4 regions of the Dyella humi genome follow, and region 4 is predicted to be linked to each of the others. Evidence: riboswitches for the same ligand, from Rfam matches in the RefSeq annotation. Region 4 holds a riboswitch; each other region holds the start of a gene.
What was found. Region 4 has a riboswitch for cobalamin ahead of cobO (cob(I)yrinic acid a,c-diamide adenosyltransferase). Riboswitches for the same ligand answer to the same signal wherever they lie in the genome.
Positions count from the first base shown of each region.

Region 1: another riboswitch for cobalamin. It lies ahead of ISP18_RS15715 (ribonucleoside-diphosphate reductase subunit alpha); the one in region 4 lies ahead of cobO (cob(I)yrinic acid a,c-diamide adenosyltransferase).
Region 2: another riboswitch for cobalamin. It lies ahead of ISP18_RS18385 (TonB-dependent receptor domain-containing protein); the one in region 4 lies ahead of cobO (cob(I)yrinic acid a,c-diamide adenosyltransferase).
Region 3: another riboswitch for cobalamin. It lies ahead of metE (5-methyltetrahydropteroyltriglutamate--homocysteine S-methyltransferase); the one in region 4 lies ahead of cobO (cob(I)yrinic acid a,c-diamide adenosyltransferase).

Region 1 is NZ_JADIKI010000023.1:993,356-1,000,756, reverse strand. Features, by position in the region: gene ISP18_RS15735 (GNAT family N-acetyltransferase) at 1-362, shown strand, start outside; gene ISP18_RS15730 (GNAT family N-acetyltransferase) at 431-862, opposite strand; gene ISP18_RS15725 (ribonucleotide-diphosphate reductase subunit beta) at 877-1,899, opposite strand; gene ISP18_RS15720 (GIY-YIG nuclease family protein) at 1,991-2,332, shown strand; gene ISP18_RS15715 (ribonucleoside-diphosphate reductase subunit alpha) at 2,427-4,829, opposite strand; cobalamin riboswitch at 5,131-5,336, opposite strand; gene ISP18_RS15710 (hypothetical protein) at 5,438-5,734, opposite strand; gene ISP18_RS15705 (demethoxyubiquinone hydroxylase family protein) at 5,942-6,463, shown strand; gene ISP18_RS15700 (peptidase C13) at 6,634-7,020, opposite strand; gene zapE (cell division protein ZapE) at 7,126-7,401, opposite strand, start outside.
Region 2 is NZ_JADIKI010000023.1:1,605,093-1,612,493, reverse strand. Features, by position in the region: gene edd (phosphogluconate dehydratase) at 1-301, opposite strand, end outside; gene pgl (6-phosphogluconolactonase) at 433-1,128, opposite strand; gene zwf (glucose-6-phosphate dehydrogenase) at 1,125-2,615, opposite strand; gene ISP18_RS18395 (GntR family transcriptional regulator) at 2,901-3,653, shown strand; gene ISP18_RS18390 (hypothetical protein) at 3,736-5,166, shown strand; cobalamin riboswitch at 5,273-5,500, shown strand; gene ISP18_RS18385 (TonB-dependent receptor domain-containing protein) at 5,632-7,401, shown strand, end outside.
Region 3 is NZ_JADIKI010000023.1:2,234,733-2,242,133, forward strand. Features, by position in the region: gene metE (5-methyltetrahydropteroyltriglutamate--homocysteine S-methyltransferase) at 1-2,179, opposite strand, end outside; cobalamin riboswitch at 2,378-2,589, opposite strand; gene ISP18_RS20975 (class I SAM-dependent methyltransferase) at 2,644-3,474, opposite strand; gene ISP18_RS20980 (alpha/beta hydrolase) at 3,559-4,449, opposite strand; gene dusB (tRNA dihydrouridine synthase DusB) at 4,521-5,507, opposite strand; gene ISP18_RS20990 (nucleoside permease) at 5,591-6,850, opposite strand; gene ISP18_RS20995 (hypothetical protein) at 6,847-7,224, opposite strand; gene rhtC (threonine export protein RhtC) at 7,211-7,401, shown strand, end outside.
Region 4 is NZ_JADIKI010000023.1:2,375,463-2,382,863, forward strand. Features, by position in the region: gene ISP18_RS21525 (DUF1045 domain-containing protein) at 1-307, shown strand, start outside; gene phnN (phosphonate metabolism protein/1,5-bisphosphokinase (PRPP-forming) PhnN) at 304-930, shown strand; gene ISP18_RS21535 (DUF5690 family protein) at 933-2,225, opposite strand; gene ISP18_RS21540 (TonB-dependent receptor plug domain-containing protein) at 2,606-5,098, opposite strand; cobalamin riboswitch at 5,655-5,873, shown strand; gene cobO (cob(I)yrinic acid a,c-diamide adenosyltransferase) at 6,004-6,606, shown strand; gene ISP18_RS21550 (cobyrinate a,c-diamide synthase) at 6,603-7,401, shown strand, end outside.

The DNA.
Region 1 (7,401 bases), 1.4 Mb from region 4:
ATTTCAAGGAGCGCCTGCTGCGCGGGCTCGCCGAAATGCACGTGGTCGGGCCGGTCGGCACGCCACTCGGCTTCTGCATGCTGAAAGAAGACGAGGTACATCAATTGTTCGTGTCAGCGCAGGCGCGAGGAACCGGCGTGGCCACCGCATTGATGTCCGATGCCGAAGCACGTTTGGCTGAAAAAGGCGTGGAAACCGCGTGGCTGTCGTGCGCCATTGGCAATGACCGCGCCGCGCGTTTCTATAAAAAGAGCGGATGGCACAACACCGGCGAATATCTCACGCAGGTGGAAACCACTACAGGGCCGTTCAATCTAGAATTGTGGCGCTTCGAAAAGCGGCTGGCGACTGCAGCGAGATAAGCGCAGCAGCATTTCACTAATGCAGTAGTGACTTTTCGGAGATCGAAAAACGTTATCTGCGAGCCACGCTACGCGTTCAGCTGCTTGCTGAAAAAGAGCCGGCTGGTGCCGGGTGGGTTACTGGGGATCTCGCCGAGCTCGCGCCAGCCTTTCTTCTTGTAGAATCCCGGCGCCTGAAAGGTGTTGGTATACAGCACGCCGTGATGGCAACCGCGGCGTACCGCTTCCTGCTCGGCCATGAGCAGCAGCTTGCTGCCCAGGCCCGAGCCGCGCAGGGAGTCGGGCAAGAAAAGCATCTCGACGAACAATACGCCGCGCGAAGTGCGGCCGGTGAGGCCGCCCAGCACTTTGCCGGTTGCGGGATCCTTTACCAGCAACGCGAGTGCGCGTTGATCGTCGATGCCGGTCGCATCCAGATTGAATTGGCTGAGATGCTCACGGACTGCCGCCACATCGGCGGCATCCGGTGTATCGGTGAGAATGACTTGCTCAGTGTTCATGGCGGCAGAATATGTCAGAACGCCATGTCGAACGCGACTTCGCCTTCCACACCCACCTGGTAGGCCGACACGCGCCGCTCGAAGAAGTTGGTGACTTCCTGCACGTCCTGCAGGTCCATGAAGTCGAACGGATTCTTCGCGCCGTATTTCTTCGGCAGATCGAGCTGCACCAAGCGCTGGTCCGCGCAGTACTCCAGATACTGACGCATGTCCTTCACCGACAGGCCGGCCACGCCACCGGAGAGCACATCTTCGGCGAACTGTGTTTCGCAGGCGATGGCTTCTTCCAACATCGCTTCCACCTGCGCGCGCATGTTCTCGTCGAACAGATCCGGCTCCTGCGCACGCACGGTGCGCACCACGTCGAACGCGAAGGCCATGTGGCCCGATTCATCGCGGAACACCCAGTTGGTGCCTGAAGCCAAACCATGCAGCAGGCCGCGCGAGCGCAGGAAGTACACGTAGGCGAACGCGGCGAAGAAGAACAAGCCCTCGATGCACGCCGCGAAGCAGATCAGGTTGAGTAAAAATTGCCGGCGCTGTTCGCGCGTTTCCAGCCGCTGCAAATTCTGGACGGATTCGATCCACTTGAAGCAGAACGCGCCCTTCTGCTTGATCGAAGGAATGCTCTCGATCGCGGCGAATGCCTTGTTGCGCTCGTTGGGATCAGGAATGTAGGTATCCAGCAGCGTCAGATAGAACTGCACGTGCAGCGCTTCCTCGTACAACTGGCGCGACAGGTACATCCGCGCTTCCGGCGCATTGATGTGCTGGTACAGGTTCAGCACCAGATTGTTAGCCACGATGGTGTCGCCGGTGGCGAAGAAGGCGACCAGGCGATGAATCAGGTGGCGATCCGCATCCGTCATCTTCGATTTGAGGTCGGTGACGTCAAGCGAGAAATCCACTTCCTCGACCGTCCAGGTGTTCTTGATCGCGTTGCGGTACATCTCGTAGAACTCGGGGTAACGCATCGGGCGCAGGGTGAGTTCGAAACCTGGGTCGAGGATGTGTTGGGGCTTGGAGGTATTTGACATGCGTTCCTCGAATCAAAGTGTGTAGGAAGTCGCTGGGTCCCGGCGTTCGCCGGGACGACGAGTACAAGGGGAATCGAGTGATCCCCTTCGTATGTCGATTGGACGAAGATGGATTGGCGTTTTCGGCACAACTGGCCTCATGCAATTACGACAACCTTCCGTATACATGCTTACCAACAAGCGGAACGGCGTTTTGTATGTTGGCGTAACGTCCGATCTGGTTCAGCGGATTTGGCAGCATCGTTCCGGATTTGTTTCCAGTTTCACCAGGCATCACGGTGCGTATAACCTCGTCTGGTATGAACGACACGAGACGCTGGAGTCAGCGATAAGACGAGAAAAGTTGCTGAAGAAATGGCATCGCAGGTGGAAGCTGGCGCTCATCGAGAATACCAATCCATACTGGAACGATCTCTATTCAACCTTGCTTTAAACCCGTCACCCCGGCGAAAGCCGGGGCCCAGTGTCTTTCCGCCATATCCCAAAGTCGCTGGACCCGGGCTTTCGCCGGGGCGACGAGTCTGAGGTTATTGGCAGGCCTCGCAGTACTCCGGATTTTCCAGTGAGCAGAACACCGCAGCCGTCGCCGCTTCCTGAGCGTCTGGCGCTGGGGCCGCGACGGATGCCGCCGCCACCGTGGTCTTTGCAATCTTCGTCGCCGGCCTCGACCGCAAGTAATACGTGGTCTTCACTCCCGCCTTCCACGCGTACATGTACATGGAGCTCAGCTGACCGATGTTCGGGTTTTCCATGAACAGGTTCAGCGACTGGCTCTGATCGATATAGGCACCGCGCGCGGAGGCCAGGTCGATCAGCGCTTTCTGCGGCAGTTCCCACACGGTGCGATAGATCTGGCGCAGGCGTTCCGGGATGGCGCCGATACCCTGGATCGAACCTTCCGCCAGCTTAATGGCATCGCGGATTTCCAACGTCCATAGACCCAGCGCCTTCAGCTCGTCCACCAGGTAACGGTTCACCACCAGGAAATCGCCGGACAGCGTTTCGCGCTTGAACAGGTTGCTGACCTGCGGCTCGATGCACTCATAGCAACCGGCGATGGACGCGATGGTGGCGGTAGGTGCAATGGCGATCAGCAGCGAGTTGCGCAGGCCCTTGGCCTTGATCGATTCGCGCAGCGCATCCCAGCGCGCGACATCGTGCGGTTTCGCATTCGACCAATAGTCGAACTGCAATTCGCCGTTGGCTGCACGGCTTTCCTCAAAACCGGGATGTGCGCCGTGCTGCTCGGCCAGCGCATTCGATTGCGACAGCGCGTTGAAATAAATCTCCTCGGCGATGCGCGTGGAAAGCTCCAGCGCTTCGGCCGAATCGAACGGCAGGCGCAGCTTGAAGAGCACATCTTGCAAGCCCATCACACCCAGGCCCACCGGTCGCCATTTGCGATTGGCAGTGGCGGCGGTATCGATCGGGTAGAAGTTGAGATCGATCACGCGATCGAGCTGGCGCACTGCGGTGCGCACCGTGGCGGCGAGCTTGGTGAAATCGAATGCGCCATCCACCACGTGGCGGGCGAGGTTGACCGAACCCAGATTGCACACCGCCGTTTCGCCGGCGTTGGTGACTTCCAGGATCTCCGTACACAGGTTCGAAAGATGGATGACGTTTTCGGGTTTGGCCGTCTGATTGCTGGTGGCGTTGCTGCGGTCTTTGAAGGTGATCCAGCCGTTGCCGGTTTGCGCCAGCGTGCGCAGCATGCGTGCGTACAGCTCGCGCGCCTTCACCGTCTTTACGGCAAGGCCATCGGCTTCGGCCTGATGATAGGCGCGCTCGAAAGCTTCACCCCAGGTATCGACGAAGTGCGGGACGATCTTGGGATCGAACAGCGACCAATTGCCGTCGTGCTCCACGCGCCGCATGAATTCGTCGGGAACCCAGTTGGCCAGGTTGAGGTTGTGCGTGCGGCGCGCTTCGTCGCCGGTGTTGTCGCGCAGTTCGAGAAATTCCTCGATGTCCGCGTGCCACGGCTCCAGGTACACGCAGGCCGCGCCCTTGCGCTTGCCGCCCTGATTGACCGCGGCGACCGAGGCATCCAGCGTCTTCAGCCACGGCACCAGGCCGTTGGAATGGCCGTTGGTGCCCTTGATCAGCGAGCCGCGCGAACGCACACGCGAATAGGCCAGGCCGATGCCGCCGGCAAACTTGCTGAGCTTGGCTACGTCACCGTATTTCTCGTAGATCGATTCCAGCGAATCCAGCGGCGAATCCAGCAGGAAGCAGGAGCTCAGCTGCTCATGCGCGGTGCCGGCGTTGAACAGCGTGGGCGAGCTGGCGATGTATTCCAGTGAGGAAAGCAGGCGATACAGCTCCAGCGTTTCGCCGATCTCGTTGCCGCCCAGCGCGCAGGCGATGCGCATGAAGAAATACTGCGGCGTCTCGATCACTTTGCGCAGCTGCGGATGGCGCAGCAGGTAGCGGTCGTACACCGTGCGCAGGCCGAAGTATTCGAAGCGGCGCGTGGCGAGCGGATCGATCGCATCGTTGAGTTTGCGCGCATTTGCGGCCACGAAATCGCGCAGGCGCGCGTTGGCGATGCCCAGCTCCGCGCCACGCGCGATGGATTGCGAGAAACTCTGGATTTCCTGCCCGCTCACTTCCTTGTCGATGAAGGCGCCGAGCAGGCGCGCGGCTAGCTGGCCGTATTCGGGCTCTTCCGCGGTCAGTGCGGCGGCGGTGCGGATGGAGAGCTGGTCCAGCTCTTGCGTGGTGGCGCCGTCATACAAGCCGCCGATGGTCTTCAGCGCCACGCGCAGCGGATCGACGCTGTGCAGGCCTTCGGCGCTGCGCGTCACGGCGCGGACGATCTTGCTGACGTCGACCACCTCCTGGCGACCATTGCGCTTGGTGACGCGCATCTGGCCGGGGTTGTGCGGAGGGGTCAGGGTGAAAGGTGCTTCGGCGGTAGCGGACATTGTGACAGTGGTGGCAATGGCCGACGTGGCAGCGTCGGCGGAAAAGACGGCGGTATCCGCGCGGTCGGCTGTGCGCTCGCGCGATTCGGTATCGATAGGCTGCATGTCGGACGCTCCGGGCTGCGGAATCGGTCCGGTCCGGAAAATTCCGGTTTGAGCGGACAGACTCCTTTGGACTCAACCGCCTGCTCCCGCGCGCAGGGCTGAAATGGCGGCTTGCCGTGGTCGTTCGCGCGATACGTGTGACTTCCACGTCGTGCGTACGCCCCTCCCGCGGAGGCCGTCACCGGCGGCATGACGCTCCGGTCATGCCGTGTCGGCAGGTCTTCGGACTTGCGGATGTGCACCTTGCGATGCGCCTACTCGCCCCGCTTCCCGGCTCGAAGGCCAGTGCGTACTCGGGCTTTCGTCTCCACTTACCGCTGCGGGGCAGTTCCGGATTTCCACCGGATTCCCTTGCCGCCCCCGACATGATCAGGGGTGGCGACCGACGGAGCACAACATATCGGGGTTACCTGGCCCGGTCAACCCAAGAATTTGTGGATAAGCCGGTGGATAAGCGGTGTTAACCCAAGCGGGACGCGGGCTTGCGGAAGATGCGATTTTTTCTAGCGAACGATGGCTACGATGATCCCCACCCACATCAGCACCAGGCCCACCGCAAAACTGCGGCGCGCCGGCGCGATGCGTTCGATGGCACCCTCCGGTACGGGCGTGGTGGCGATCCAGATCGTCGCCCCCAGCGCCATGAAGCTGAGAAAAGCCAGGCACACCACCACGATGTCGCGCGTGTTCCAGGGCGTGGGTTCGTGCACACCCCAGTAACCAAGGAAAGCCATCCCCATCGCCGACATCGTGGCGGAGGCGGAACAGAGCCCAACGACCGAACCGGTGGGTGCGCGCATGCAGCCGACTCCATGTGAGTGACGGGCGGATCGTAGCGCAAGGTGTGAGGCAAGCTTGTCGGAGTAAGCGAGCGCCAAACCTCGCCCTACTCAACCTCTATTCCTATTCCTGGACTTTCAAAACCAACATTGATCTTGCGCCTATGTCCGCTTTCGCAACCCAGAGCAGACATTACGATAGGGGCTGGGCGATTCGCAGGGGGAGCAATGACAGGGACGGATCTCGGCAGTCGAATCCTTAAGGTCAACCACGCTGGCGAGTTTGGTGCCATATCCATCTATACGGGCCAGATCATGATAGCCAGGCTCTTCGCGAGAGATTTGGTTCCAGAGCTTGCCGAATTTCGCGCGCATGAACGAGGTCATAGGGAAATCTTCGGTAATGAGCTGAAACGTAGAGGGCGGCGCCGGTGCAGGAGCTATTGGTTGTGCGGCATTGGTGGTTTGTCGCTCGGCATCTTGACTGGCTTGTTGGGGCGCTCAGCTATTTCAGCGACTACGGTGGCAGTCGAGAGCGTGGTGCTCCGGCACCTAGAGAGACAGCTGGTTGACCTCCGTGACATAGATGGGGCTGCCGTCTTCGCGATCTCAGCCATCGTCACGGAGGAGCGAATGCACCATGATCAGGCGGCTTCACACGTTCTCGAAAATAGCCTTTGGTATCGAATTCTGAAACCTGTGGTCTCTGCGGCAACCGAATCGGTAATCTGGTTGGGGATGAGATTCTGACCGATACGAAGCATCCGCTTTCGACTGGAATGGATGAAGGCTATTGCCGGCGCAACGTCCGGCTGTGCAGATCGCGAAACGCGATCAGGGGTGTCATCCATCCGCGCCACGAACGATAGTTGCAAGTCCGGTGCGGGTGCTCCTAGGGCGATACCCGAATTCGAGCGCGCTTACATGCTCACATCGATTTCAATCGGATAATCGACGGCATCGGACAGTTTTGGCGGCGCGGGAAATGTCCACGCTGAGAACTGGCCATCGAGGCACTTTGCGACCGGCGTCGGCGCACGCACGTCCACGTGCAGGGGATGTCCATCGGGCGAAATATCCGCAACCAGCGTGAAGGGTGATTTGTCCGCGGGCGCGTTGCTCGCCAGGCAAGCTTTCAATGCGTCGGTCATCGGATTGCCGGTCTTGGCCCAGAATTGTTTCTGGTAGGCCGGGCCGGTGGGGCCGGCTTCGACCATCTTGGCGCGCTGTACGCGTGCGGTGAATGCATCTGCCGAAGTGGTGGGCTGCGCGCCGGCGAGCAATGCAAGTGCGATGAAGGTCAGCATGGCGCGATTCCATGGCAGGGCGGAAAGCCGCAACGTACCAGTTCAGGCCCTGCGAGGTGAAGCATCCGTCTTGCCGCAATGACTGTTCGTGCGAAATGCGGTGCTTTACTCCGGCCGATGCTCCAGCGCCAGATACTCCTGGCTCTGCATCTCGATCAACCGCGACTCGGTACGACCAAACTCCGCACGCAAGCGCTCACCGTCATACAGTTCGGTGATCGGCGCGGCCGCGGAAAGAATCAGCTTCACGTGGCGATCGTAGAACTCGTCGACCAGTTGCACGAAGCGCTTGGCCGGGTCCTCGCTGTAGATGCTGAACTGCGGCACGTTGGAAAGGATGATCGCCGGCGCGCTCTTGGCCAACTCGATGTAATCGGCGAC
Region 2 (7,401 bases), 770 kb from region 4:
CGGATTGGCGCGCCACTTCGCGAATGAATTCCGGATAGCGCTCATACGGCTGATGCGCCGAGAGCATGTCGTTGTACGAGGTGACGATGGCGAGGTTCGGCGTATGGCCTTCGCGCAGCGCTGCCTTGTCGTGCGTGTTACACGCGGCAAAGCCGTGGGCGAGATTGCCGCAGGAGAGCCGCGCGCGATGCGGACCATCGATGATGGCGTTGTTGATGCGCTCAAGATAGGCGGCGCGCGTGTCGCGGCTGCGTTCGCGCAGGCGTTCGGTAACTTCGGCGACAACAGGGTGCAAACTCATTTCAGACTCCGGCCGAGAGGGCTCGGCGTTGATTCATTCTTGCCGCGATGATTGATCTTGCCCGGACGTCATTCCCGCGAAAGCAGGAATGACGGGCGCACTGAACCAGCCTCGAATTGAACCTGGCTGCTTCAAGGACACCAATAGATATCCAATGGCCGATCTGCCTGCAGCACATGGGCAACCGGCAGCGCGCTGCCCGGCTTCTCGGCTTGCGCCAGCACGTCGCGCTTGTCGTCGCCTTGAACATGCAGATACAGCGACCGCGCCTTCAGTAGTACCGGCAAGGTGAATGTGATGCGCGGCTCACCCGCACCCGGCGCACGCATCGGCAGCACCAGCGCGGTGTTCGAGGCATCGAGTGCTTCGCTCAAACGATCGCCACCGGGAAAGAACGAAGCAGTATGTCCGTCCGGCCCCATGCCGAGCACGATCACGTCGAATGGCTGCCTCATCGCCGCCACTCGCGCACGCGCTTCGCCGATACCCGCTTCCGGCGTGGGTGTTTCCACGTATAGCGGCACGAATTCGGCATCCGCCGCCTTGTGTTGAAGGAGTAACGATGCCACCAGCCGCGCGTTGGAACGTTCGTCGGTATCCGGCACCCAGCGCTCGTCGACCAGGGTAACGGTGACCCGCGACCAATCCAGCGCCTCGTTCGACAGGGCTTCGAACAGGCGCTTGGGCGTGCTGCCACCGGATACCGCGATCAGCGCTTCGCCGCGCGCGTCAATGGCTTCGCGCAGCTTGCTTGCAATGCTGGTCGACAAGGCCTTGGCCAGCGTTTGCCCGTCATCGAACGCATGCAGGGCGTGTTGCTGGCTCACTGTTCGAAATCCTCGTCCCAGGTGCGGCCATCGCGTTCGATCAGCGCCACCGCAGCACTCGGCCCCCAGGTGCCGGAGGTGTACGGACGCGGCGCTTCGCCGCCTGCCGACCACGCGGCCAGGATCGGATCAGCCCAGCGCCATGCGGCTTCGACTTCATCGCGACGCATGAACAACGTGGGATTGCCGCGCACCACGTCAAGCAGCAGGCGCTCATACGCGTCCGGCTGCTGCACGCCGAAGGCTTCGGCGAAGCTCATATCCAGCGGCACATGGCGCAGACGCAAACCGCCCGGACCGGGATGCTTGATGGTGAGCCACAGCTTCACGCCCTCGTCCGGCTGCAGACGCAGCACCAGGCGGTTCTGCGCCAACGGGCCGGCGGATGCGGTGAAGATGGAGTGCGGCACCGGCTTGAATGCCACCACGATTTCCGACACGCGCTCGGCCAGACGCTTGCCCGTACGCAAATAGAACGGCACGCCGGACCAGCGCCAGTTGGCGATTTCCGCTTTGAGCGCTACGAAGGTTTCGGTGTTGGAGTGCTCGACCTTCGACTTGCTGCTGCTGTTCAAGTCTTCGATATAGCCAGGCACGCTCTTCCCTTCGCCTACGCCAGCACGGTATTGGCCGCGCACGGTGAGCTGAGAGGCGTTGGTTTCGTTGATCGGTTTGAGCGCGTGCAGCACTTTCAATTTTTCATCGCGCACCGCATCCGGCGACAGCGAGGACGGCGGCTCCATCGCCACCATGCACAAAAGCTGCAGCATATGGTTCTGCACCATGTCACGCAGCGCGCCAGCGTGGTCGTAATACGGACCACGGCGTTCCACACCCAGCGTTTCGGCCACGGTGATCTGCACGTGGTCAATGTGACCGGCGTTCCATAGCGGCTCGAACAACGCGTTGCCGAAGCGCAGCGCCAGCAGGTTCTGTACGGTTTCTTTGCCGAGGTAATGGTCGATGCGATAGGTCTGCGATTCGGCGAACACGCGGCCGACGTCGTCGTTGATGCGATTGGCGCTGGCCAGATCTTTACCGATCGGCTTTTCCAACACCACGCGCGACTTGCCCTCATTGAGGCCGTAGCCGCCCAGACGCTGGCAGATATCCACAAACAGGTCAGGCGAGGTGGAGAGATAGAACACGCGCACGTGATCGGGGCACTCGCCCATCAGCTTGGCGAAATCGTCCCAGCCGGCGTCTTTGCGGGCGTCGAGGGGACGGTAATGCACCAGTTGGAGGAAGGCATCGAGCTTGCTGCCCTCCTTGGAAGCGGCCCCATTGAGCGCAGTACGGACCTGGGCGCGATAGCCGTCGTCATCCAGGCCTTCGCGGGCCACGCCGATGATGCGGCTGCCGGGCTGGACCTGCCCGTCGACAAAGCGGTGGAAGAGGGCAGGGAGCAATTTGCGTACGGCCAGATCGCCAGTGCCGCCAAAAATCACCAGATCGAACAGATCGACCGGTAGCGCGGGTGCAGTCACAACTCACCTCTATGCAATGCGGGCAGCCGCGACAATGCGGCCGCCGGGGAAGCTCGATGGTACCAATGCCGTACCAGGCAATACCAGTCCCTTGTGCAGTGCAATCGTATGCATTGTTTTCATAAGGGCAAAAATCGTAAATCGGGAACCGTAAATCGTAAAAAGCTGCATGCATGGTCGCATTTGGGGCGCTTCCGGCCGATTGCTCCTCTCTATTCCCGATGGACGATTCCCGATTCACGAACTAGTTGTTCCAGTGGTCACGCATTGGTATGGTTCGCAACTATGCAGAATGCCCTGGCCGAGGAATACCGGCGCCTAAGCCGCGATACCACCACCCACCAGCCGCTGGCCTACCTGCGGCTGCGGCGGGCTATTCGAAACGTCATCCAGCATCGCGACATCGAGCCAGGCCAAACCCTGCCGAGCGAGCGCGATTTATCGCAGGTCTTGGGTTTGTCCCGCGTGACCGTGCGCAAGGCGATTTCAGGTCTGGTTGAGGAAGGTCTGCTCACCCAGCGCCACGGCGCCGGCACCTTCGTGGCCGAGCGCATCATCAAACCGATGTCGCGCCTGACTAGCTTCACCGAAGACCTGCGCGCGCGCGGCTTGCATCCGCGTTCCGAATTCTTCGAACGCAGCGTGGGCGAGGTGACGCCGGAGGAATCGATGGCGCTCAACCTTTCGCCCGGCGTGCTGGTAGCGCGCCTGCACCGCGTGCGTTACGCGGAAGACGAACCGTTGGCGATCGAGCGCAGCGTGGTGCCGGCCAGCGTGCTGCCGGATCCGCATGAGGTGCACGATTCGCTGTACGAGGCGCTGGAGAAATACAACTGCCGCCCGGTGCGCGCATTGCAGCGTTTGCGCGCGGTGTTGCTGGGTGCACGGCAAGCGCGGTTGCTGCACGTGAGTGCAGGCAGTGCGGGCTTGCATATCGAACGCCGCGGCTTTCTCGACGATGGGCGCGTGGTCGAATTCACCACTTCGTGGTATCGCGGGGATATCTACGACTTCGTTGCCGAATTGCAGACTGACTGAAAGCCAACAATTTACCGATGTAGACCAGAACCTTCTCGATAACCGTTTCTAGGTTACATAACTGCTGTAAGGGAGTATGCAGATGTGCTTTTTACGCGTTTTTAGGCGGGTGAGTTTCTTCGCAATTTTCTTATTCGTTTCAATTTCGGCACATAGTGATGAATATCTTCCCGGTGGAGCCATTCTATTCGGTCACTCCGGATATAACTACGCCCCATCAGTCATAGACGACGGCACAACAGAGAAGTTTTGGTGGTGCGGATATGGCACTCCTCCTGGAAGCACCAATAAAACAGACGTTATTTATTACACATCCTACGACTGGGGAAGCAAACAATGGGGAAGCATCGTTCAAGTGCTTGCTCCAAATGCAACAGGATGGGATAGCGGTTTTACCTGCGACCCTTCTGTCATTCAAGGCTCTTTTGTAAATCCAGACGATCATCTTACTTATGGTTATGCCATGTATTACACGGCAACAACCCTGTCAGGTAGCACGATCGGAACCAACAGCATAGGTGTAGCCTTTTCAAATGATGGGATCAATTGGATAAAATATTCACAAAATCCAATTATTAACCAGCAAAATCCTGCAAATACTGCTCCAGGAGTTTATGGCGCAGGTCAGGCGGCAACCTATAACTTCGACGGAAAGGCAGGCATTTATATATTTCACACCGATGATTCAACCAGCAATGGCCATAGAATGTGGCTACGCATTGCCAACGATGGCATCCACTTTGGTGCCCCTCAGCTTTTGAGCAATCAAAGTAGCGACGGATATACGCTCTGCACCAACAACGACATCGCCTATGACTACAAAACGGATTATTTCTACGGCGCTATAGAAACTTGCGGCACGGGCCGCCCCGGGGAGCATGAGACGTATCAATTCGGCCTGTACAGGATCTCGGGCGCAGCACTTCGGGCTGGCCAAGGGCCATGGGAGCCGCTTGGCTACGTCAATTCAGCAATGACAGGGTTCGATCTGAACCATAGCCCAGGTTTAAAACGAGACGGCTGGGGTAATTTGACCTCATGGCTTCCCATGGTTTCGGTCTACTTTGCCGGCGGCACAAATGATCCGAACACTTGGAATCTGACCACGGTAGGCTGGGTTCCTACGCCCAGCACATATGCACTTAATAGATACGCCAAGTATCCGGATGGACACTGGGTTAGCACGGGTTATGTGGGACCTGGATACAACCTTGAATCAACTCTTGGATACCTTTTTATGACACAGGTACCCAACACACGCCCGATTTATAACTGCGAACTTCTGGATGGCATTCATCATTTCATCTCTATAGATTCCGCTTGCGAAAACCAAAAACCCTTAGGCGTTGCAGGTTGGATTTACCTCACCTCGCAGGCTGGTGTATCTACTGCGGCGATTTATCGGTGTAGCGACGGCGGCGGCGATCATTTTGCTTCTCTTGATCCGAACTGCGAGGGAACAACCGTTGAAAATCAAGGGCAGCCGCTGGGATATGCCAAGACAAGCCCATAGGTAACTTTAGAAGTCATCCAGTCAAAGAAGCGGCGACCGGGCAAGGACAGGGTCCACTGCAAGCAGTGGACCCGCGCCAGAATTGCCGTAACCGCCCCCACCCGCTAAAGTTCCGCCCGTTCCAGGTGTCCCCATGGCCAACGCCTAAGGGATGAAACGGGAAGCCGGTGCGCTGTTCGCACAGCAAGGCCGGCGCTGCCCCCGCAACGGTAAGCGAGAAGGTTTCGAACGATCACGCGCCACTGTGCTTTCGCATGGGAAGGCATCGTTCGATGGCATGCATTGATGCGCGCCGCTCGCGAGTCCGGAGACCGGCCCGGAACAGGTTCTGGCACTCGCGGTGGGCGAGGCATGGAAATCGCGCCGCGGCATTCGCCGCCTGCCCGTCTTCCGTTCCTCTGATCCACCCGAGCGTCGGCTTGCTCATTTGCGCCGCGCGGGGACGCTCGGCAGGGGAACATCCTGATGTTGTTGAAGAAAACCACGCTCGCAGCCGCCTTGCTGCTTTCATTGGCCGCACCGGCCGTCTACGCGCAGTCCACCAACGGCCAGAGCGACACGCTGGCGCCGGTGATTGTCACCGCCACACGCACCGCCATTACCGCCAACGAGGCGCTGTCGTCGGTTACCGTGATCACGCGCGAAGACATCGAACGGTTGCAACCGGTGTCGGTGGCCGACCTGCTTACCGGCCTGCCCGGCGTATCGATCGGGCAAACCGGCGGCATCGGTGCGCAAACCTCGCTGTATCTGCGCGGCACCAATGCCACGCACGTGCTGGTGTTGATCGATGGTGTGCGCATAGGCTCGGTCAGCATCGGGCTGCCGGCGCTAGAGCAGATTCCAGTGAACGCGATTGATCGCATCGAGATCGTGCGCGGTCCGCGTGCCAGCCTTTACGGTTCCGATGCGCTTGGCGGCGTGATCCAGATATTTACCAAGCACGGGCAGCCGAACGGTGGCATCACACCCTCCGTGAGCGTGACCGGCGGCAGCCACGATTACGTGAACGGACAGGCCGGCGTTTCCGGCGGCGATGCGCACCTTTGGTACAACGCCAGCCTCGGCGGCACCTATACCGGCGGCATTCCGGGCTGCCGCATGGGCGCGGCCGAAGCGGGCGTGGCGTGTTTTGTGGACGATCCGCGCAACGACGCCTATCGCAACTGGAACGGCTTCGCCAACTTCGGCTATCGCTGGGACAACGGCACCGAGCTGGCCTTCAACTGGTTGCGCAGCAAGAGCAACGCGGAATATGCCGGCAGCCCGTACAGCGGCAACGACGGTATTGAAGAGCAATACGTGGCCGGCGCGCGCTTGAGCTTCTCGCCGCTGTCGATCTGGAAGGTCACACTCAACGCGGGACAGAGCCGCGACGACAACGCCACCTTCTACAACGGTAGTTATTACGGCCAGTACTACCCGCGCATGGCCACAGGTTATTTCAATTCGCGCCGCAACCAGGCGTCGTGGCAGAACGACATCACGCTGGCCGCCAATCAACTGCTCACCGTGGGCGTGGACTACCAGCAGGAGCGCATCGCCAGCGATACCGCTTTCGAGCAGACCACGCGTGGCGACACCGGCACCTTTGCGCAATACCAGGGCACGTTCGGCCGAAACGAAGTGCAGCTTTCGGCACGGCACGACCACAACGACCAGTTCGGCAACCACAACACCGGCGCAGCGGCGTGGGGCTATCACTTCGAGAACGGCCCGGTGCTGTCGGTGAGCTACGGCACCGCCTTCCACGCGCCGACCTTCGACGATCTGTACTTCCCCCCCTTCGGCGGCATACCCACCGCCAATCCCAACTTGCGGCCGGAAACCTCGCATAGCATCGAAGTCGGCCTCACGCAGCAGCTGGATCACTGGAACTGGGGCGTAAACGCGTACCAGACCACCATCAGCAACCTGATCGCCTTCGACAGCAACTACGTGCCGCAAAACCTCAGCCGCGCGCGCATCCGCGGCCTGGAAGGACAATTCGGCTTCAACCTCGACGATTGGCGCGTGCAGAGCTATCTCACGCTGATGCAGCCGAAGGACGACGACGGCAGCGCCAACAACGGCAACCTGCTGCCACGCCGGGCACAGCGCACGGCGCGCGTGGACATCGATCGCAAGCTGGGTCAATTCAATGTCGGCGCCACCTTCTTCGCCGCCAGCAAGCGTTACGACGACACGGCTAACACCCGCCGCATGGGCGGCTACGCCACCACCGACCTACGCGCC
Region 3 (7,401 bases), 140 kb from region 4:
GTCCGCAATCCGGATTGACCCACAGCTGTCCTGGTTCGAGCACGGTAAGTGCGCGTTCGAGCAGGTCGGTCATTTCCGCCTGCGACGGCACGCGCGGCGAATGGATGTCGTACACGCCGGGGCCGATGCTGCCCGGATAGCGGAAATCCTCGAAGGCCTGCAGCAGTTCCATGCGTGAGCGGCTGCTCTCGATGGAAATGACATCGGCGTCCAGTGCGGCGACTGCTTCGATGATGTCGTTGAATTCGGCGTAGCACATATGCGTATGGATCTGGGTGGCATCCCGAATACCACCAGCGGCAATGCGGAAGCAACGCACGGCCCAGTCCAGATAGGCGGCGTGTTCGGCGTGGCGGATCGGCAGACCCTCGCGCAGTGCCGGTTCGTCGATCTGGATCACGCGGATGTCGGCGTTTTCTAGGTCGCACACTTCGTCGCGCAAAGCCAGGGCGAGTTGCAGGCAGACCTGCTCGCGCGACACATCGTCGCGCACGAACGACCACTGCAACACCGTCACCGGGCCGGTCAGCATGCCTTTGACGGGTTTGTCGGTAAGGGATTGCGCATAGCGTGACCAGCGCACCGTCATCGGTTGTGGTCGCGATATGTCACCCCAGATGATCGGCGGCTTCACGCAGCGCGAGCCGTAGCTTTGCACCCAGCCGCCTCGGGTGAAGGCAAAGCCGTCGAGCTGTTCGCCGAAATATTCCACCATGTCGTTGCGCTCAGGTTCGCCATGCACCAGCACATCGAGGCCGATGCGTTCCTGAAAGCGGATGACGCGTTCGATCTCCTCGCGCAGCACGGTTTCGTAAGCGGCGTTGTCGATGCGTCCGGCGCGGTGATCGGCACGCGCCTGGCGAAGTGCATCGGTCTGCGGGAACGAGCCGATAGTCGTAGTGGGCAAGGGCGGCAGTTGCAGCGTATCGGCCTGTACGCGGCGGCGATGGAGAAGATTCGAGCGCCGATGAGTGGCTTGCGGGCTCAATGCATGCACCCGTGCCTGCACTTCGCTTCGATGCACGCCTGGCGCGTGCTTGCGCGCGGCCAATACGAAGCCTTGTTCAACCAGGGCCTCCTTGGCGCGGTCATCGTCGTCCAGCGCGCCGGCATACAGGCGAAGCTCTTCCAGCTTCTGCTGAGCAAAGGCCAACCAGCTTCGTAGTGGGGCGGGCAAGGAGGTTTCCTGCGCGGCATCGAAAGGTACGTGCAGCAGCGAACAGGATGGTGCTAGCCACAAGCGCTCGGTTCCACGCGATGCGGCTATTTTTTCCAGCAGCGGCAATACGCGTCGCGGATCGCTGCGCCAGATGTTGCGCCCGTCGACGATGCCGGCGCTCAGAACGCAATGTTCGGGCAGCGCGAACAGGACGTCGTCGAGTTGTTCCGGCGCACGCACCAGATCGACATGCAGTCCATCGACGGGCAGCTTGGCGGCAAGCTCCAGATTGTCACCAAGTCCACCGAAATAAGTCGCCAGCAACCGCTTGGGCGACGGGCCGATCGCCAGGGTGTTGTAAGCAGCGACGTAGGCGTGTCGGGTGGCCGCATCCAGATCTTGCACAAGGCAAGGTTCGTCCAATTGGATCCAAGGAACGCCGGCTTGCGCCAACTGCTTCAGCAGTTCGGCGTAAACGGGAAGCAACGCGTCGAGCAGGTTCAGTGCATCGCTGCCATCCACGGTTTTGGATAAGCGCAGAAACGAAACCGGACCCAGCAGCACCGGGCGCGCATCCAGCCCCAGCGCACGCGCTTCGAGCCACTCATTCAACGGCTTGTTGACGGTAAGGCGAAAGCGTTGACCGGCGTGCAGTTCCGGCACGAGATAGTGGTAGTTGGTATCGAACCATTTGGTCATCTCCAACGCGTGCAGTTCGCGATTGCCGCGTGCCATAGCAAAGTAGCCGGCCAGCGGATCGTCGCGCAGCAACGGACGGTAGCGATCGGGTACGGCGTCGAACAGCACCGCGGTATCGAGCACGTGGTCATACAGCGAGAAGTCGTTGACGGCGACGGTCTGCGCCCACGCGCTGGCGAGTTGCCAATGTCGCTGCCGCAGCTCCCGCGCGGTATCGAGGAGTGCTGTGGCGTTGCCGTCGCGCCAGTAATTTTCCAGTGCACGTTTCAGTTCGCGGCGACGGCCGATACGTGGAAAGCCGAGATAAGTTGTGTGTGTCATGTGTATTCCTCATTGCGATGCATGGCAAAGAGGAACGAAGGCAGGCGCGACCGCGAGCGTGGCCCGAGATGCGCACCGTCGACCTTCGCCCCCGCGGGCGAACTGGGTGCAGCGCGGGCAGGTCGACGCCGCGTCGGCGAGCGACGCGTGCCAGGTCTCCCCGCGGAGTCCAGGTCGTACGAAGCGCACCGTTGCGAACGGCCAGCTTCGGTCGGGGCAGGTCTTCGGGCTCGTGGACGAGGCATGACGCCACCTACTGTTCGCCGCTTCCCGGGCATCTGCCCAGTGCTGATGGCGAAGGTCGTTTCCACATACCGCTGCGGGGCAGCGCCGGATTCAAACCGGCTTCCCTTTTAATTTCATCTCTCTATCTTTATAGAGAGATGAAAGCCTCGACGCGGCGAACGATAGCCGTATGGATAGCCTAGGTCAAATCGTGGGATGGGGCTCGTCTAAGGGTGAGCTCAATACACCATCGCCCGTGCCTGCACGAACGCAAAGAAGAACACGGCGTTCGGATCGTTGCGCACCGCCTGCAACTCGTTGCGCATGCCTTCCACCGTGCCTGCATCCGTCTTGCCGGTGGTGATGAGCTGTTCGGCGGCGGAGAGCAGCAGTTCTTCCCAGAACTCGATCATCTGCTTGCGCCGCCCAGGCTGGCGGTTGTCCAGGTGCACGTTCTTTACTTCCGTCTGCACGTCGCGGTATCCCCCAGCCAGCAGCAAGTTGCCAAGTTTGGCGCCGATGAAGGGATCGCCGCCGCTGTCATACTGATGGTCGTTGAAGGCCATCCAATAGCGCAGCAGATTGGGCGAATACGGATCGAGGAAGAACGAGGAGTTCAGTACCTCCGTGATGTACACCACCGCACCAGGCGCCAGCACGCGGCGCACTTCGCTGAGCACGCGCGCCGGACTTGGCACGTGTTCCAGCACCCAGCACAGATAAGCCGCGTCGAAACTGCGGTCGGCGAATGGCAGATCGGCGGCATCGGCTTGCCGGAGCGCAAAGCGCGATTCGCACCAGGCTTTAGCTGAGAGATGGCGTTCGGCCGCGGCCAACTGGGCCGGGGAACGGTCGACGCCGGTAACGTGCAGATCGGGAAAGCGCCGCAGCAGGATCTCTGTTTGCGCGCCCACGCCACAACCCACTTCCAGCAGTCGCCTCGCGCCGCTGTAATCGATGTGACTGAACAGGGTGCTTTCGAACATGCGTGCCTGACGCACCAGGCGCGTCTGTTCCTCGCCGGAAAACCCGTGGATATAGGGGAAGTCTCCGGTAGCGATGCTGTTCATGCCGAAACGTCCGCAGCGGATCAGGGGCGATGGAGCAGGTTTCTACGTTACTCCGACGCATCGTCATCGGGGAGTGCACGGCGATCAGTGCACGGCGGCTACCGGATGCGCATGAACAAAGCTCAGTACATCTTCCAGCGCAGGGTCATCGGCGTGGAAGGGTCGAGAGAATGCAAAGACCAATGCGTTGTGGCCTACGCCTGGATACATCCGCAGCGTTACATCTTCGTGATGAGCTTGCAGTGCACGAGCGAGAGACCGGGCATTGGAAAGATCGACCTCGCGATCGGCGCTGCCCTGCAACAGCAGCATGGGCGGCTCGTCACCGTGCACGAAGCGCACCGGCTGGGCGCGGGCTTGCGAAGCTTCATCGCGACCGAACATGCCCAGCATGTCCTTTTCGTTCGCGGGAATCGGTATGAAGTCATAGCAGCCAGCCATGCCGATGAAGCCAGCCAGTTCGTTCGGACGCAAATCGTAAGGCGCCAGCCAGGATGGATCGGTCGCCAGCAGCGCGCCGATCTGCCCGCCTGCCGAATGACCCATCACGAACAGATCATCCGGACTGCCACCCAGTGCTCGGGCATGTTCGTGTACCCACGCAACCGCTCGCGACGCATCCTGCATGAAGCCATCCATCTTCACCTGCGGATATTTGCGATAGTCGGGGATAACCGCCACCACGCCATGCGATGCCAGCGCAGTGCCAACGAAGCGATACCACGCACGTTCACCGTGCACCCAACTGCCGCCATAGAAGAACACCACGATCGGTGCATGCACCACACCGACGGGACGATAAACATCCAACTTCAAGCCGTGTGCTTCATCGAACACGATACCGCGCTGCGCTTCGATGCCTGCCCGCCGGTCGGTGGCGTTCAAGCCGGCAAACAAGCTCGCCTCGCAACCGCTAAGCAGCAGTACCGAGCTGAGCAAAAGAAACAGGCGAAGCGAAAGGGGTAGGCGGAGCATGGCATGCAAACCAGAGACGATTTGCCGATGATGCCCGTTCAAGTGCCGTAAGGGTTTGCGGCGATCAACGTTCAGGCGGCGATACGCCAGCTGTTCTGTAACGTCTCGAAGTATTCGCGGGTCAAGCACAATTGATCGTGTGCATGCTCGGCGCGATTGACCACGTCGCGAAAGGCTATATTTTCTGGGCGATCTTTCGCGTACCAGCCCAGATGCTTGCGAGCGATTCGCACGCCGGCCTGCTCGCCATAGAAAGCGTAGAGATGTTCGAGATGGCCGAGCAAGATGGCTGATACGTCTGAGGGCGAAGGTTCCGGTAGCCGTTCGCCGGTGGCGAGGTAATGCGCGATCTCGCGGAAAATCCATGGCCGGCCCTGCGCGCCACGGCCGATCATCACCGCATCCGCGCGAGTGACGTCGAGTATGTGCCGGGCCTGCTGCGGCGTGGTGATGTCGCCATTGGCGAGCACTGGAATGCGCACCGCCGCTTTGACCGCGGTGATGGTTTCGTATTCGGCTTCGCCTTCGTATTTATCGGCGCGCGTGCGGCCGTGCACGGCTAGCGCGGCGATGCCGTTGTCTTCGGCGATGCGCGCAATGGTGAGTGCGTTCTTGTGCTGGCGATCCCAGCCGGTGCGGATCTTCAACGTGACGGGCACATCCACCGCATCCACCACGGCTTTTACGATGCGCGCGACCAGCGGTTCGTCCTGCAGCAGTGCGGAGCCGGCCCACACGTTGCACACTTTCTTCGCCGGGCAGCCCATGTTGATGTCGACGATCTGCGCGCCGTTCGCCACGTTGAAGCGCGCGGCTTCGGCGAGCATGGCCGGGTCGTAGCCGGCGATCTGCACGCTGACCGGTTCGGGCTCGCCCTCGTGGTCCATGCGCTTGAGCGACTTGCGCGTCCGCCACAGGCGCGGATCGGCGGTAGTCATCTCGGACACGGCAAGCCCCGCGCCCAGCCGTTTGCACAGCAGGCGGAAAGGCTTGTCGGTGACCCCGGCCATGGGCGCGAGCACCACGGGCGGGTCGATGCGGTAGGGGCCGATCTGCATCCGGGTATTGTAGCCGCGATCTATCTCCCTCTCCCCTCTGGGGAGAGGGTTGGGGTGAGGGGCAATCTCGCAAGAGGCTGCGCTCAGTGCACAGGAACGCTGTGCAGAGATTCAGGCACATGCTTGTGCCTGAACAAGAACACGAACAGTACGGCCACCACCAGCGCATACGCGGCGAAGCTGAGCCAGATGCCGTGCCAGTCCAGCGTGTGGTCGGGCCGGGTGAAATACATATCGATCACCACGCCGCTGATCGAGCTGCCCAGCACGGCGCCGATGCCGTTGGTCATCAGCATGAACAGGCCCTGCGCGCTGGCGCGTATGGCCGGGTCGCTCTGGCCTTCCACGAACAGCGAGCCGGAGATATTGAAGAAGTCGAACGCCATGCCGTAAACGATGCACGACAGCACGATCATCCATAGCCCGTTGCCGGGATCGCCGAACGCGAACAGGCCAAAGCGCAGCGTCCACGCCAGCATACTGATCAGCATCACCGTCTTGATGCCGAAGCGTTTCAGGAAGAACGGAATCGCCAGGATGAACAGCGTTTCCGACACCTGCGAAATCGACATAATGATGGCGGGGTAGCGGACCGCGATCAGGTCCTTGTCCGCATCGATGCGCGCGAAGTCATGCAGGAAGGTGTCGCCATAGGCGTTGGTCAACTGCAGCGCAGCGCCAAGCAACATCGCGAAGATGAAAAACACCGCCATCTTGGTCTGTTTGAACAAGGCGAACGAGGTGAGGCCGAGCGCATCCAGCCACGAGCGATGATCCTTGCCGCGCAGACGCGGAGGACACGGCGGCAAGGTAAACGCATAAATACCCAGCAGCAGCGCTGCACCCGCGGCTACGTAGAACTGGCCGGTAGTGGTCTCCAGATGCAGCAGGCTCACCATCCACATCGCTGCGATGAAACCCACCGTTCCCCACACACGGATCGGCGGATAGACGCGCACCACGTCCACACCGTCGCACTTCAACGCGTTATAGGCCACCGTGATCGCCAGCGAGATGGTGGGCATGTAGCACATCATGTTCACCAGCATCACCCAGAACAGCGTGCCGGGATTGTCGATGGTCGGCACGATGCACAGCACGAGCGCGCCGGCAATGTGCAGGCAGCCGTACAGGCGCTCGGCGCGAATCCATTTGTCCGCGACCACACCAAGGATCGATGGCATGAAGAGCGATGCCAGACCCATGGTCGAGAAGATCGCGCCGAACTGCGAACCCGACCAATGTCGGTTCTGGAACCAGTACGCGCCGATAGTGATCAGCCAGGCACCCCAGACGAAGTACTGCAGGAAATTCATCGCGATGAGTCGCAACTTCAGGCTCATGGAGTGGTTTCCTGCATGGTGTTCTTTCCCCTGGTGATGCATGGATAGTTGTGCAGGGATGTCCGCTGTTGCCTCACCGTCATTCCGGCGAAGGCCGGAATCCGGTCAAGTACGCCGCGCGAAGCACACCGAATTTTTTCGAGTGCTCCGCACAATGTATTCAACTGGATTCCGGCCTTGGCCGGATTGACCGTTCCGGTGAGACTGGCAGCATCGCCTATGTTGTAAAGGCCGGGATAGTCCCCGTCCGAATGCTTTGGCAGCGTAGAGGAAGCCCGGGCCGGCCGGCAAGGCTCGCCGCCACAGGTGCCGCGAGCGCGAGCTGCCGTTAAACTGCGCCGAGTTTGCTGGAGCAGTCCCATGAGCTTGTTCATCACCATCGCGATCGTCCAGATCATCGCCCTGATGAGTCCGGGGCCAGATTTCTTTTTCGTCTCGCAGACGGCAGTAAGTCGTTCGCGGCACGAGGCGATGGCGGGCGTGGCCGGCATCACTCTCGGCGTGGCGATGTGGGCGGCGCTGGCGCTGCTGGGCTTGCAGTTGCTGCTGCA
Region 4 (7,401 bases):
CCTCAACGCGTTGCGCGCCCCCATCAACGAGGCCGCCTGGCAGCGCCGGGCCGGTGCTCTGGATGACATGGAACGCGCACTGTTCCGCCAGTACGGATATCCCTACGTGCTGGAACGCTATCGTTTCCACCTCACGCTTTCCGCGCCGGCAACGGCAGCCGAAGAACAAGCCTTGCGCACATACCTGCTGCCGAAGCTGGACCCCGTGCCCCGTGCATACATCAACGCACTCACCCTTTGCCGTGAGCCGGCGCCGGGCGCGGCGTTCGAGCAGCTTGCGATTCTGCCGCTGAGGGCCGCGGCATGAACGAGGGGCGTCTGTATTACGTGATGGGTCCTTCCGGCGCCGGCAAGGACAGCGTGCTGGCCTGGATACGGCAGCAGGGCGCAGCGCACGGTGTGCTGTGCGCGCACCGCTACATCACCCGGCCTGCGCATGCCGGCGGTGAAAACCATGTAGCGCTGAGTGAGGATGAGTTCCGACTGCGCGAACAACGTGGCCTGTTCGTGCTGAGCTGGCAAGCACACGGGCTTCACTACGGTATCGGCAGCGAAGTCCTGCACTGGCTGGCGCATGGCATGGACGTGCTGGCAAACGGTTCACGCGCCGCCTTCGAACTCGCGCGCCAGCGCTTTGACAATCTGCAGCCGGTGCTGATCACCGCCAGCGCTGAGCGCATTGCACAACGGCTTGCCGCGCGCGGACGGGAAACGGAAGCGGATATCGCCGCGCGTCTGCAGCGTGCGCAAGCCTATCCGGTGCCGCCCGGCAGTCTGCTTATCCGCAATGATGACAGTGTTGCGGAAGCAGGCGCGCTGCTTTTGCGGGCGATTTGCGAGGCGCGCGAGTCCATGCGCGGCAGGGAAGGGCGGGAGACGGAAGGCACTGCCCAGGCCATGGATTATGGCTCGCCGTTATTCCAGGAATGACATTACGCCGCAGCCGCCACTGGTATCGACACGCGCGCCCGCCGCGCCTTCTCGTAGAAATACAGCGCCGACACCAGCGTGATCAGCATGCCGATACTGGACAGCGTCATCACCGTCTGCGCGTAGAACGATGCCCACGACAGATGCATGCCACCGAATTCCTTCACCAGGATCACCGCCACGCTACCCATATAGCCGCTGCTGTCGGCGATATACATGATGAAGCCCACATTGCCGCCGACCCGGAACGTCGCCAACATGCGTTCGAAGAAAGTGGCGTTGTACGGCACGTAGGCCAGATACAGGCCGAAACCACTCAAACCGATCCAGCCCAACGGATCGATCATGGCGTGATTGTGCATCCAGGTGGCGCACACGGCGATGCAGAAGCCGCCGAAGATCAATACGTGATTGAGCATCAATGCTCGCAGGTTATTGCGCACGATCATGGTGCATGCGGTGATGATCAGCACGGCTATGGCGATCGGCACTTCGGTCTCGGCAAACACTGAGGCGTCGCTACCGCGGCCGAGATCGCTCCAGATTTCCGCCGCGAAGTTGTCGCGAAAATCGCGCGTGACCGTCAGCGCCACATAGGCCATCACGATCATCGCGATGCCGGGCAGGAAACGAGCCAGGAAGGCGCGCCGCGTAGCCGCATCCATCGGCAGGCGCACGCTGCGCGCAGCAACGTCGGCGGCATCGGGCGCGGGCAGGTGTTCCAGAATCCAGGTCGCCAGGCACAGTGGTGCAATAAACAACATGCCGGTGGTGAATGGCATCCAGAACTCGCTCACATGCCAGCGCAGCATCAGCCACATACCCACCGATTTCACCACGCCCGAGCCCACGATGAAGCTGGCGCACATAAGGGCGCCCATCAGCTCAGTGCCGCGGCGGCCTTCCAGATAGCCGAAGATCACGCCCCACACCATCCCTAGCGGCAGGCCGTTGAGAAACAGGAACGGAATATTCCATGGCGCCGGGATCAGCGCGAAACCCAATAGCGCGATCCAGGAGAAGCCGATCAGCCCGGCGAGCGTGCGTGCGCGATGCTGGCGCTGGATTTCGGCGATCCAGGTGATCCCCCGCACCTTGCTCAGCATGTAACCCACCACCTGGGCAATCACCAGCCACACTTTGTAATCGACACCAGCTAGATGAATGCCCTGAAAGGATGCGGCTGTGAATGGCTTGCGAAAGGCATACATCGACGCATAAGCCAGAAACGCGGCTGAGCCGGCTAGCAAGTTGATCAGCGCGGGATGACGGTAAAGACGCGACGAGAGGGGCACGAAAGCATCCGGCAAATGGCCGATTTGGCGATACCGGCAGGGTGGACGTGTCGCGTTACAGCGGCATGGCGATCGCTAGGCTCGGGATGGGTAAGGTCTAGGGCAGCAATCAGCCCCCCTCTCTCCGGAAGGAAGAGGGAGCGTTCCACACAGTCATGTAGATACCAGCATCGGGAGAGGAGCGATCCCGGCAAAGGATGTTGTCAGTGCGGCGGTTCGGTCGTGCTCAGCAGTCCGTTTTCCATATGTCCGCGCAAGCGCATCGACCAGTTGTTTCACTTCACGTGACATGCACGCGCGCCATCACGCGGACAAAAAAATCCCGGCTCATGGCCGGGATTTTTGTGCATGTGTCGCACGAGTTTGGCAGTGGGCTCAAATCACCAGTGATAGATCACTTTGGTGTAATAGTAACGCCCATTGAAGCCCGCGGGTGAAAAATTTGAATACGGGATGGTGCCGTTGACGTTGTTCGCGGCGATTGTCTTGTTCGGATAGCTGTTGGTGGCGTTGTCTACGCCCAGCGTAAACGTCCAGTTGTCCAGGTTGTAGCTGCCGGCCAGGTCCAGCACCCATTGCGGGTTGTAAGTCTGGTTCAACAAGTAGGAGCTGTTGCTGTACGCGGTAAAGCTTCCGTAGCGGGTGAGGTTGCCGTTGAACACCCAATGGCTCAGCGTGTAGTTCTCGTTGAGGATCAGCTTGCTACGCGGCGTAGAGTTGGCCAGCAGACCCTTGATGTCGCGGTAGGTCACACGCTGCAGCTGCAGGCCCAGCGCATCCAGTTGCGTCGGGTTGGGCGCCACATGTGTAACTTGCGTGCGGTTGTAGTTGTAGCTCAGGGTGCTATCCAGCACGCCGGCATTGCCGAAGTCGGAGCGATAGCTCGTCACCAGGTCGCCGCCCTGGGTACGCGTATCCACCGCATTGGTGAAGTACTGTGCCGAGCTGAAGGCCACGTTGGTGACGCCGTTCGCGGCCAGATAAGCCACCACCGCCGGTCGGTTCAGGCCGCTCAACGTGTTGGAAAGCACGACGCGGTTGTAGATGTTGATCTGGTACAGGTCGAAGGTGATCGTGAGCGGATCAATCGGGTTGAACACCGCGCCTATGGTGTAGTTGTGCGAGCGCTCCGGTCGCAAGGCTTGCGCACCCAGCAATTGCGCCACCTGATTGCTCACCGGCAGCAAGCCGGTCTGGTAGATGCCTGGTGCGACGCCCGGTCCCGCGCTGCTTGGTGTGAGGTACAGCGAGCCGATCTGCGAGTAGTCCTCCTGCGCCAGCGAGGGCGCGCGGAAGCCACTCGATACGCTGCCGCGCAGCGCGAAGCGCGACGTGAAGTCGTAGCGGGCGGCCAGTGCGCCGGAAACGGTGTTGCCGAAGTCGTTGTAATCCTCATGCCGCACGGCGAGCGACGTACCGAGTTTGTCGGTGAGGTTGGTTTCCACGCTCACGTACTGCGCCCAGTCGCTGCGGCTCCAGGATCCCACGTTCACTGGGCTGTAGCCGCTGAAACCCTGCGCACCGCCGCTCACACCGGACGTGCCCACGTAATAAGAGCTCGGATCGCCTGCGCTGATCTGGTACGTGTCGCGTTTGTATTCCGCACCGAAGGCGAGCGTCACCGCATTGGGTAGCCAGCTCAGGTTGAAATCCTTCGCCACGTCGACGTCCGCCAACTGCTGCGCGGACGAAACGATGCCATCGAAGAATTGGGTGGGCGTGTAGCCGAAGTCGTGCAGGAAGGCGTAGTTGGCGGTGTGTATGGTATCTAGCGATACACGGTTGCCGCCGTAGTTGGCACTCACGTCCCAGCGCCAGCCGTCGCTGGTGGTGCCGCGCACGCCAGCGACCAGCGACTGGTCGGTGCTGCGCGCCTGCAGCAGTGGCTGATAGCCATCGGGATATAGCGCAGTGAGTGCCGACTTCACCGACGATGGATAACCGAACGGATTGCGATACAACTCATCGGAAATCGCATTGCGCTCGTGATAGCTGCCGAACGCGTAGAACTGCACATCTTTCGTAATGTCGTACTGCGCATTCAAGAACAGGTTGTGCTGGCTCACCGTCGGGTCGCCGAACACCTGCTTGGATCCCAGCTGCGGATAGCGGATGTCGGTGCCGCCGTGGTTGGTCGGATCCTGGTGGCCATCGTCCAGGCTGATGCGCAGCCAGCCCTTGTCGCCGTTTAGCGGAATGCCGAAGTTGGCCGAGCCCTGCCATTGCTTGCCGCCACCGCGCTGGAAGCGTCCGCCGTCCAGCTCGACCGAGCCGCCTTGCGCGCCATGCTTCAGGATGATGTTGATCACACCCGCGAGCGCGTCGGAGCCGTATTGCGCGGAAGCACCGTCGCGCAGCACTTCGATGTGATCGATGGCGGAAAGCGGAATGGTGTTGAGATCCACCGGCGCCGAGCCGCGGCCGATGGTGCCATCCACGTTCACCATCGCGCTGGTGTGCCAGCGCTTGCCGTCGACCAGCACCAGCACTTCATCCGGTGCCAGGCCGCGCAACTGCACGGGACGTTGCGAGTCGGTGGTGTCGGTGGCGGCAGGACGCGGAAAATTCAGCGATGGAATCAGGCGCGCCAGCGCGGTGGAGAGTTCATTGGTGCCGGTGCTTTGCAGCGCCGAAGCGGGGACCACGTCGATCGGGGACAGCGACGTGCTATCGGTGCGGTTCTGCGCGCGTGTGCCGGTCACGATCACGGCCTGCAGATTCTTCGCGTTGTTGGGTTGCGACGGCGTTTGCGAGGTGTCTTGCGCGGCAACGGTAGAAGCGAGTGCGAGCAGGATGGAAGCGGTGAGAAAGCGAGCCCGGCCGGAACGAGTAGCGAGCTTGCCCTGGTAGGGCGAGTTGTTGTCTTGCTTCATGTTGGAGTGTGCCCCTAGCGTGTTGTTATCGCTGTTGCTGTGCAGCAATTGCAGATTAGTGACAACGGCGGTTGGTCGCAACGAATGCTTGGACGCCTAAAAGTCCAAATGGAAATATCCATGCCGAACATGCGGTTAATCGACTTTCCCTGCCGCTAGTGACGATGCAAGTTCATGCGATCCAACCATTGCGCTTCGGTCGAGTACCGTCAAGGGCCATGCAGGCCATATGTAGACACTTATGTAGACACTAGGGATGCTCTGATCTATTCCACGCACCCGTCACCGCATTGCATGCACGCAGCGGTTTGTCGCAGCGGCGAAGGCAGACCGGCTATCTGTCGAGACGCTGAGGCGAAGCGCTGCGCGCATGCAATGCGGCCCCAACATTTTGAAATTAAAGGACGGGGTGACGTCCAGAAGGCCCGCAGGCTGCGCCGCGCGGGGCCAGTCTGCCCTGCGCCGCGCAACACACCCTGCGAGCCTTCTGGACGTCATGCCGGGTACGTGGAATAGATCAGAGCATCCCTAGGCTAGGCGCACTGCAAGCCACCCTCTAAGATGCCCGGGCTTGAGGTGACTGCCGGCATTGGCCGGTGGTTGAAACGGGAATCCGGTGCGTCGCGATGCGGCCATGCCGGAGCTGCCCCCGCAACGGTAGGCGAGCAACGCGATCCACACACCGCCACTGTGCTGCGCGCATGGGAAGGCGTGGACCGGAAGGCACAGGCCTTCGCTCGCGAGCCCGGAGACCGGCCCAGGCTTGAAACCGGACAGGCGGAGGGCCGCGTCACGGGCCGCTGCGTGAGTACCGGTGCCGTTTCATTCCCTCTGCCGCTTGTAACGCCTGGCGAGTACGCCGGGCATGCGGAGGATGTATGAGCGACCACCCATCACGCGACGCCATGACGCCGGAAGAGCGTCACCGTGAACGTATGCAGCGTAAGAAAGAATTGGTCGACCGCAAGATCGCCCGGGCCACCATCGATCGTGGCGTGCTGGTGGTGAACACCGGCAACGGCAAGGGCAAGAGTTCCTCCGGCTTCGGCATGCTGGCGCGTTCGCTCGGTCACGGCTTCCATTGCGGCGTGGTGCAGTTCATCAAGGGCACGTTCTCTACCGGCGAAGAAGCCTTCTTTCGCCGCTTCGCCGACGATCAACTCGATTACCACGTGATGGGCGAGGGCTTTACCTGGGAAACCCAAGACAAGGCGCGCGACATCGAAGCAGCGCAGGCGGCGTGGAAGATTGCCGCGGGCATGCTGGCCGATCCCGCTTACGATTTCGTGCTGCTGGATGAGCTCAATATCGCGCTGGTCAAACAGTACGTGCAGCTCGAGCAGGTGCTCGACGCCGTGGCCGCGCGCCCGCCGCGCCAACACGTGGTGATCACCGGCCGTGGCGCGCCGGATGGACTCGTCGCCGTCGCCGATACGGTGACCGAAATGCGCGTGGTGAAGCATGCGTTCGACGCGGGTATCAAGGCGCAGAAGGGTATCGAGTTGTGAGCATTCGCCATTGCCCCGCCTTGCTAGTTTCCGCGCCCGCATCCGGGCAGGGCAAGACGTCGGTCACTGCTGCGCTCGCGCGTTGGCATGCACGGCAGGGGCGACGCGTGTGCGTGTTCAAGACGGGGCCGGATTTTCTCGATCCTATGGTGCTCGCGCGCGCCGCGGGCACACCGGTCTATCAGCTTGACCTATGGATGTGCGGCGAGACAGATGTGCGCCGACGCCTGTTCGATGCAGCGGGTGACGCCGACCTGATCCTGGTGGAAGGTGTGATGGGTCTGTTCGACGGCGCACCTTCCAGCGCCGATCTTGCACAGCAATTGGGCCTGCCGGTGCTGGCTGTGATCGACGGCTCGGCGATGGCGCAAACCTTTGGCGCACTGGCTTGCGGTTTGGCGAGCTATCGCGAAGGGCTGTCGATGTACGGCGTAGCAGCTAATCGCATTGGCAGCGCCTATCACGCGCAGTTGCTGCAGGAGAGTTTGCCTGCCTCGCTGCACTGGCTGGGCGCGTTGCCTCGCGATGATCGTCTGGCTTTGCCGGAACGGCATCTGGGCCTGATCGCCGCAGATGAATTGTCCGATCTCGATGCGCGCCTCGATGCGTTAGCGGATGCATGGTCACAGCACGCCGCGACCGAGTTGCCGCCGCCCGTCGTATTCCAGTCGCCGCTCGCTGAGTCCATTCCACCGCTGTTGCAAGGCAAACACATTGCCGTAGCGCGCGATGACGCGTTCTGTTTTCTCTATCCCGCCAATCTGGATCTGCTGCGCCAGGCCGGTGCGGAATTGT